One region of the Xanthomonas sp. NCPPB 1638 genome, then DNA from elsewhere that is predicted to be linked to it. Evidence: predicted binding sites of a transcription regulator. Region 1 holds the regulator's gene; the other holds the start of a gene.
The links. Region 1 encodes FliA, which starts transcription of late flagellar genes. Its sites were predicted from a motif close to TAAAGTTTNNCNNNCNNNGGCCGATAA; they were not measured.
Positions count from the first base shown of each region.

Region 2: the regulator FliA is predicted to act here: its motif matches at 1,563-1,589, upstream of ACCQ13_RS14455 (methyl-accepting chemotaxis protein).

Region 1 covers NZ_CM192984.1:1,930,290-1,934,458, forward strand. The annotation lists gene ACCQ13_RS08320 (chemotaxis protein CheA) at 1-72, opposite strand, end outside; gene ACCQ13_RS08325 (protein phosphatase CheZ) at 75-701, opposite strand; gene cheY (chemotaxis response regulator CheY) at 701-1,093, opposite strand; gene ACCQ13_RS08335 (RNA polymerase sigma factor FliA) at 1,128-1,895, opposite strand; gene ACCQ13_RS08340 (MinD/ParA family protein) at 1,892-2,776, opposite strand; gene flhF (flagellar biosynthesis GTPase FlhF) at 2,763-4,169, opposite strand, start outside.
Region 2 covers NZ_CM192984.1:3,357,757-3,361,925, reverse strand. The annotation lists gene ACCQ13_RS14455 (methyl-accepting chemotaxis protein) at 1-1,495, opposite strand, end outside; gene ACCQ13_RS14450 (hypothetical protein) at 1,936-2,076, opposite strand; gene otsA (alpha,alpha-trehalose-phosphate synthase (UDP-forming)) at 2,118-3,485, opposite strand; gene ACCQ13_RS14440 (glycoside hydrolase family 15 protein) at 3,482-4,169, opposite strand, start outside.

The DNA.
Region 1 (4,169 bases):
GCCGAGGCGGTCCAGGATTTCCTGGGCCTCGACGATGAAATCGGCAGCAATATCGTCTGGAACAGCACTCATGGTTACAACCCCAATCCGGACAGCAAATCGTCGGCGTCGTCCTGCGACACCGCATGACGGTCCAGGCCCTTGATGGCGGGGCCGGCAAGACCGCCGTCGTCGTTCTTCGGTTCGGTACTCTTCGGCGGCAGGCCGAGCGCACCGAAGCCCTCATGCACGCGGCGCACGATCCCGGCCACGCGGCGGATGATCTGCCCGCTGAGGTCCTGGTAGCTCTGCGCCAGCGACAGTTCGGTCAGGTTGTGGCGCATCTTGTCCAATAGCGCGGCCTGGTCCTGATTGAGGCCGCCGTCGCGCAGCTGGTTGGCCAGCACGCGGCATTCCTCGACCAGGTCCAGGGTGCGGTGGCTGGCCTTCTCGGTCATCTCCACCACATGGTCCAGGCGCGAGCAGGCATCGTCCAGTTCGCCGGCCTCGTCGGGCACGGTGGGCAGTTCGCCCAGGGCCTGTCCCAGTTCGCGGGCGAGCCGGCTCAGGCTCTGCATCATCGGGCGCGTGCGCAGGGCGGCGAGGTGATCGACCTCGCGCCGCCAGGCAACCTGGTCACCGCTTTCCAGTGCATCGAGCGCGTGTTGCAGGCGTTCGATCAGCGCGGCACGTTCGGCATCGGCTTCGACGGTGGCGTTCATCAGGCGGTCGCCGTCAGACGTTCGAACACCTTGCCCAGCTTCTCTTCCAGCGTTTGCGCGGTGAACGGTTTGATGATGTAGCCGTTCACGCCGCACTGGGCGGCTTCGATGATCTGCTCGCGCTTGGCTTCGGCGGTCACCATCATCACCGGCAGGTGCTTGAGCTTGGCGTCGGCGCGGATGTTGCGCAGCAGGTCGATGCCGGTCATGCCGGGCATGTTCCAGTCCGTCACCACGAAATCGAACGGACCTGCGCGCAGCGCAGCCAGCGCGCTGTTGCCATCCTCGGCCTCTGCGGTGTTGGTGAAGCCAAGATCTGCCAACAGATTCTTGACGATGCGTCGCATTGTCGAGAAGTCGTCCACGATCAGGATCCGCATGTTCTTGTTCACATCAAGCTCCTAACACGAAAAATACGCGAAAAAATCAATCGTCATTTTCGACACCGGCATCGGCCAGTTCGAATACCTTGAGGCGGCCGCGCAAGCGCACCACGGCCTGGCCGTGGATCTGGCAGACGCGCGATTCGCTGACACCGAGTACGGCGCCGATTTCCTTCAGGTTCAATTCCTGTTCGTAGTACAGCGACAGCACCAGTTGCTCGCGCTCGGGCAATTGGCCGATGGCCTTGCCCAGCTCGCGGCCGAATTCGCCCCGTTCCATCATCTGCTGCGGATTGGGCCCGCCTTTGGCGGTGGTGTCCAGCTCGCCGTGATCTTCGATGCGCGATTCCAGGCTCAGCACCTGGCCGCGTGCGGCGTCTTCCATCAGGCGCAGGTAGTCGGGCAGCGGCATCTCCATCGCGGCGGCCACTTCGGTGGCGGCGGCGGCACGGCCGGTGTTCTGTTCGATCTTGCGCACGGCGGCGGCGGCATCGCGGGCACGGCGGTGCACCGAACGCGGCACCCAGTCGCCACGGCGGATCTCGTCGATCATCGAGCCGCGGATCCGGATCGAGGCATAGGTCTCGAACGAGGCACCCTGCTCGGAGTCGTAGCTGCGCGAGGCTTCGATCAGGCCGATCATGCCGGACTGGATCAGGTCGTCCACTTCCACGCTCGCCGGCAGGCGGGCAGCCAGGTGGTGGGCGATGCGGCGCACCAGGTCGGCGTGCAGGGTCACCACGTCGTTGGCGTTGTTGCGTTGGACGGCACGGTATTGCGCGGTGGCGGTCGTTGCGGTGGCGGTACTCATGCGGCCACTCCCCGTTGGATGATGCGTTCGACAAAGAACTCGACGTTGCCGCGCGGCACGGTGGGGGCCTGCCAGCGCGAGGTACGGCGAGCGATTTCTGCAATGGCCTGCGCCGACGGACTGGCAGGGTAGGCCTTGATGACGGGTTGCTGGCGCTGCACCGACAGGCGCAACCAGTCGTCCTGCGGCACATGGCCGAGGTAGTTCAGCGAGACATCGCCGAGGAATTTCTCGCAGACGCGGGAGAGCTTGTCGTACAGCAGGCGGCCCTCGTTGGGGTCGCGCACCATGTTGGCGATGATCTGCAGGCGGTCCACGCCGCGTTCGCGCGAGAGCACCTTGATGAGTGCGTAGGCATCGGTGATCGAGGCCGGTTCATCGCAGACCACCACCACGGTGTCCTGGGCGGCCTGGCAGAAGGTCAGCACGCTGTCGGTGATGCCGGCGGCGGTGTCGATGACCATCACGTCCAGATCGCGCTCCAGCTCGGAGAACACATTGACCAGGCCGATGTGCTGGGCGGGGGCCAGTTCGGCCATGTGGCGGCGGCCGGAGGCGGCCGGCACCACCAGCACGCCGCCGGGGCCTTCGATGATGACTTCATCCAGCGTGCAACGGCCGGCGATCAGGTCGGCCAGGGTGTACTTGGGTGAAAGCCCCAGCACCACGTCCAGGTTGGCCAGGCCAAGATCGGCGTCCAGCAGCAGCGTGCGCTTGCCCATGTCGGCAAGTGCCACGGCCAGGTTGGCGGAGATGTTGGTCTTGCCCACGCCACCCTTGCCACCGGTCACGGCAATGGTGCGCACCGGGCCCAGGGGCTCGGGACGGGTTGCCGACAGGGGGAAGGCGTTGGTCAGCTTTGCGTATTCACGCGACTGCATGGTTGTGCTCCGGAGTACAGGGCTTATCGGCAGCGCGCCGTAAATCTTCAAGGCGAAGAACGAGACTGGCGGCATTGGCGCGGTGCAGGTCGTCGGGGACCCGCTGTCCGTCAGTCACCCAGGTGATGGGTAGTTGGTGATCGACCACCACCGACAGGGCACTGCCGAAGCGGCCGGTCTCGTCGAGTTTGGTCAGCACCACGCCCTGGGGCTTGGCGTGGGCAAAGCGGCGCACGACCTCGTCGAGGTCGGCGAAATGGGAGTTGGCGGGCAGCACCAGCAGCGAGGTGACTTGCTGGGCGGCGCGTAGCCAGTTCAGCTGGGCGGCCAGGGCGCGATCGCGCTGGCCCATGCCGGCGGTGTCGATCAGCACCAGCTTGTAGTCGCGCAGGCGCTCCAGCAGGGCGAGCAGGCTTTCGGCGCTGTCGGCCTCGTGCACCGCGATGCCGAGCTGGCGGCCGTAGCTGTGCAGCTGCTCGCGGCCGCCGACGCGCAGGGTGTCGGTGGTGACCAGGGCCACGTCGCGGGGGGCGTGCTGGGCGGCGAAGCGCTGCGCCAGCTTGGCGATGGTGGTGGTCTTGCCGGCACCGGTCGGGCCGACCAGGGCGATCACCCCGCCGCGTTCCAGCGGGTCGATCGGGGTCACCGGCAGGCGCTTGGACAGCAGGCCCAGCATCAGTCCGCGGCCGCGGTGCAATTCGGTATCGGCCGGGATCTGCAGGGCCACGTCGCGGGTGAGGCCGGCGTCGAAGCCGTAGTCGTCCATCAGTTCCAGCGTCTGCGCGCGCACCGGGGAGCCGCGCAGGCGCTCGTCGGTGAGGCGGTTCATTTCGCGCTCGATCATCTGCCGCATTAGCGCCAGCTCGCCGCGCAGTTGCTTGAGTTCTTCGTCGTTCTGCGGGATCGGCGCGGCAGCCACCGGCACGGCGGCCAGCGCAGCGGGGGCCGGCGGGGCGACCACGATCGGTGGCAAGGCGGCCGGCGGCAGGATCTGCGGCAGGGCCTCGTCCAGATCGAAGTCGGCCGCGTCGGCGAACGCGTCGTCGTCCTGGCCCTGGCCAGCATAGGCGGGGGCGGCAGCCATGGCCGGGCTCGCGGCCTGCACCGGCGCGGCCGGGCGCGGCACCGGGGCGGTGGTCAGGAAGTCGGCGAACAGCTGTTCCGGCACTGCCGACAACGCGTGTTCCTGGCGCTGCACGACCGGGGCGGCCAGTTCCTGCACGGCCGGCATCGGTGCGGCGCTGCGGATCGGGGGAGCGACCGGCGGCTGGCGCGGCACGCTGGCCGGCTGGCGCAGGGCCATGGCCGCGATCATGTCTTCGGCGGCGTTGGCCACGCGCTGGCGGTGGCTCATGCCGGTCTCGGCGGTCGGCTTCAGCGGGGCATGGACTGG
Region 2 (4,169 bases), 1.4 Mb from region 1:
CGGCATCGGCCGAGCGGCGCGCCAGTGCGCGCACTTCCGAGGCCACCACCGCAAAGCCGCGGCCCTGTTCGCCGGCGCGCGCCGCTTCCACGGCGGCATTGAGCGCCAGGATGTTGGTTTGGAAGGCGATGCCGTCGATGACGCCGATGATTTCGCCGATCTTGTGCGAGGCGGTGCTGATCTGGCCCATGGTGGCGACCACTTGGTCCATTACCTGGCCGCCGTTCTGGGCGATGTCGCCGGTGCCCACCACCAGGCGGTTGGCCTGTAGCGCGCTGTCGGCGTTCTGCTTCACGGTGGAGGTGAGTTCTTCCATCGAGCTTGCGGTTTCCTCCAGGTTGGCGGCCTGCTGTTCGGTGCGCTCGGACAGGTCGGTATTGCCCGCGGCGATTTCCACCGCAGCCTGGCGAATGGTGTCCGAAGCGGCCTGGATGCCGCCGATGATTTCGGTCAGGCGGGCCACGGTCTGGTTGGTGTCGTCGCGCAGCCGCGCGAAGATGCCGTGCGCATCGCCGTCCACGCGCTGGGTGAGGTCGCCTTCGGCCAGCGCGCCGATCACGCGCGCCAGGGCGGCCAGGTGGGTCTCCACCGAGTCGTAGATACGGTTGATGCCCTGCGCCAGCGACAGCAGCACGCCGTCCATGCCGTCGAGCTGCATGCGCCGGCTGAAATCGCCGGTCGAGGCGGCGTCGATGACCTGGATCAACACCTGCTCGGTGTTGACCTGGGCGGTGACATCCACCCACTGCGCGATGGTGCCCAGCTTGGTGCCGTCGGCGGCGATGATGGGGCTGTAGACGAAGTCGATCTGGCGGCCGAAGAACGGCGCGCGCACCGCCTTGGACGCATTCAATGCGCGCATGCGGTCGATTGCGGCCTGGCTGTCCGGATAGATGTCGCCGATGCTGCCGCCGACGAAGCCTTCGGCATGGAAGCTGGGGCGGAAGCTCTGCACATCCGGCTCGATCAGCTTGAGCATCGCCAGCAATTTGCGGTTGGCGAACAGTACCTGGCCGTCGTCGTCGGCGATGCGGATCATGGTGTCCAGGTCGTCCAGCGCCTTGATGACGAACTGGCCATGCCGCAGGCCTTGCTCCATCACGTCGATGCGGATGGCCAACTGGTCCTGGGTCGTCTGCAGCGCATGCAGCAGTGGGCCGAGTTCGCCGGCCGCAGGGCGCAGGTCCAGGCGCTGGAAGCGGCCTTCGCCGATCGCAGTGACGGCCGTCATGGCCTGCCGCAGCTGCACGCTGCGACGGCGATGCGTCCACCAGCACAGGCCGACGCTGGCCGTGCCCAGTACCAGTAGCGCGGGAAACAACCTGGCGAAGGTGCCGGCGATTCCGCCAGGCACCAGCGTGGCGGCGTACAACGCCAGCAGGGCCAGCAACCCGATCTGTGCGGCGGCGGGCAGCCATGCAGTCCAGGCGGCACGCGCCACCTTGACGCCCGCGGGTGGGCGGGAAACGTGGGCGGCATCGTATGAAGGCGACATAGGCTGAGTCCGGCTAGGTGTTCTGGAAGGGAGATCGACGTGCGACAGGAGACAGGGCTGCAATGGGATATCGGCGGCTGAGGCCGAATCATGATGGCGTGAATCCTCCGTTTGTCGGAACACGACAAGCAGTGGCCCAAGAAACTCGAAGTGATTGATCTGGAAGCGGTTTCAATCGGGCATGCGGTCTGCCGGGCGCAACCGTCCGCCCTTGGCTGGCGACGCGCGAATGTAAATTTCAGGTGATTTCCAACCGCCGTGTGCGTGGGGCGCAGGGCAACCCACATCGTTATCTGCCACGGCACAGCCCGGGCGCCGGCCATGGCGATGCCCGGTGAGTCGGAGAGGGGCTGGGCAGTTCTACGGCGGCGCGACGCAAGGGGCATTGAGCGGCGACATCCACGGCTCCTTGCGGACGCCATGCGCCAGACCCTCCTGCGTCATGTGGCGGGGGGCTTGCTCTTGCCGCCGAACACCGGCGCTACGTCCAGCGTATGCACCACCGGCTGGGCGGCGGCGGTCCAGGCCGAAGACATCGCCGGACGCAATGCCGATAGGCAGGCAGACCGGACCCAGCTCATCGTCGGCGGCCATCAGCGACGACCTACCGTGGGAGCAGCGATCAGATGTCGGTCAGCGCCTGCAGATACCGCTGGCGCCAGTGATTGATGGTGTTCTTGCGCAGGTGGTCCATCATCGCGTGCCAGCGCTCGATGCGGGTTGCCAGTGGCATGCTGGCCGCGCTTGCAATCGCATCGGCCACACCATCCAGATCGTGCGGATTGACCAGTAGCGCTTCCTTCATTTCGTCGGCGGCGCCGGCCAGCAACGACAGCACCAGCACACCCGGATCCTTGGGGTCCTGCGCGGCGACGAATTCCTTGGCGACCAGATTCATGCCATCGCGCAGCGGCGTGACCAGGCCCACCGACGCTGCCCGATAAAAACCGGTCAGGGTGGCGTGGCTGAAGTTCTGGTTGACGTAGCGTAGCGGAGTCCAATCCGGCTCTGCATGCCCGCCATTGATGTGGCCGGCGATCTGCTCCAGCTGCCCGCGCAACTGCCGGTATTCGGTGACGTCACCACGCGAGACCGGGGCGATCTGCAGATAGGTGAGGCTGCCGGATTGATCGGGATAGCGCTCCAAATAACGCTCGAAGCCTTGGAAGCGTTCCGGCAAGCCTTTGGAGTAATCCAGTCGATCCACGCCGATGGCGAGCTGGCGCCCGCGCAGGCTTTCGCGCAGATCGCGCACCGATTGCTTGCCGACCGCCGCCTTGGCCTGGTTGGCGATGAGGTCGGTGTCGATGCCGATGGGGAATGACGCGGCAGTGAAGCGACGCCCGCCCGGGCCTTCGACCAGGTCGCCGTCCAGCACGCGACCGCCACCAAACAGGCGGACGTACGCCTTGAAGCGTTCGGCATCGCGCTGGGTCTGGAAGCCGACCAGGTCGTAGGCATAGAAGGTGCTGAACAGGCGCGCGTGATCGGGCATGGCCTGCACCAGATCGGCCGAGGGCATCGGCACATGCAGGAAGAACCCCATCTTGCAGCCCACGCCCAGCTCGCGCAGCATCGCGCCGAGTGGAATCATGTGGTAATCGTGGATCCACACCGTATCGCTGTCTTTCAGCAGCGGCGCCAGCTTTTCGGCGAACAACCGGTTGACGCGCAGATAGCCTTCGCGCTTGGCGCGGTCGTAGTCCACCAGGTCCAGGCGGAAGTGCAGCAACGGCCACAGCGTGCGATTGGCGAAGCCGTTGTAGTACGAATCGATATCGCGCTTGTTGAGGTCCATGGTGACGAAGGTGATGTCGCCTTCGGTCTGCTCGTGCAGGCCGCCGCTGTCGCCGCGCGCGGTCTTGCCGCTCCAGCCGAACCACATGCCGCCTCGCTCCTTGAGTGCGGCCAGCAACCCCACCGCCAGGCCGCCGGCGCGGTTTTCGCCTGGCACCGCGACGCGATTGGACACCACTACCAAACGACTCATGACGCCTCCTGCCAGCTGCGCGACAAGCGCATCGCGGCGATAATCAGACCGACGTGCGAATAGGTCTGCGGGAAATTGCCCCAGGCCTCGCCGTCTTCGAAGGCCAGGTCTTCGGACAGCAAGCCCAGGTGATTGCGGCGCGAGAGGATGCGCTCGAACAGGTCACGCGCCTCGTCCTTGCGACCGATGGCGGCGAGCGCATCGATGTACCAGAACGTGCAGATGGTGAAGCTGGTTTCCGGCTCACCGAAGTCGTCCGGCGCGATGTAGCGGTACAGCGCATCGCCATGCTTGAGCACGCGGCCCACCGCTTCGACCGTGCGTATGAAGCGGCTGTCGTCGTTGGCCACGATGCCGATGTCGGCCAGCAGCAACAGCGAGGCGTCCAGGCGGTGGCCGCCGAGCGTGTCGGTGAAGTGGCCGTGCTCTTCGCTCCAGGCCTCGTTCAACACGCGCTCGCGGATGCTGTCGGCACGCTCGCGCCAGTAGCTGCTGCGCTCGGGCAACACCAGCCGGTCGGCGATCTTGGACAGGCGATCGCAGGCCGCCCAGCACATCGCGGCGGTGTAAGTGTGCACCTCGGCGCGGCCGCGGAATTCCCACAGCCCGGCGTCGGGCACATTGTGTAGCGCGTAGGCGCGTTCGCCCAGCGGCTCCAGGCGGCGGAAGGTGTCTGCATCGCCC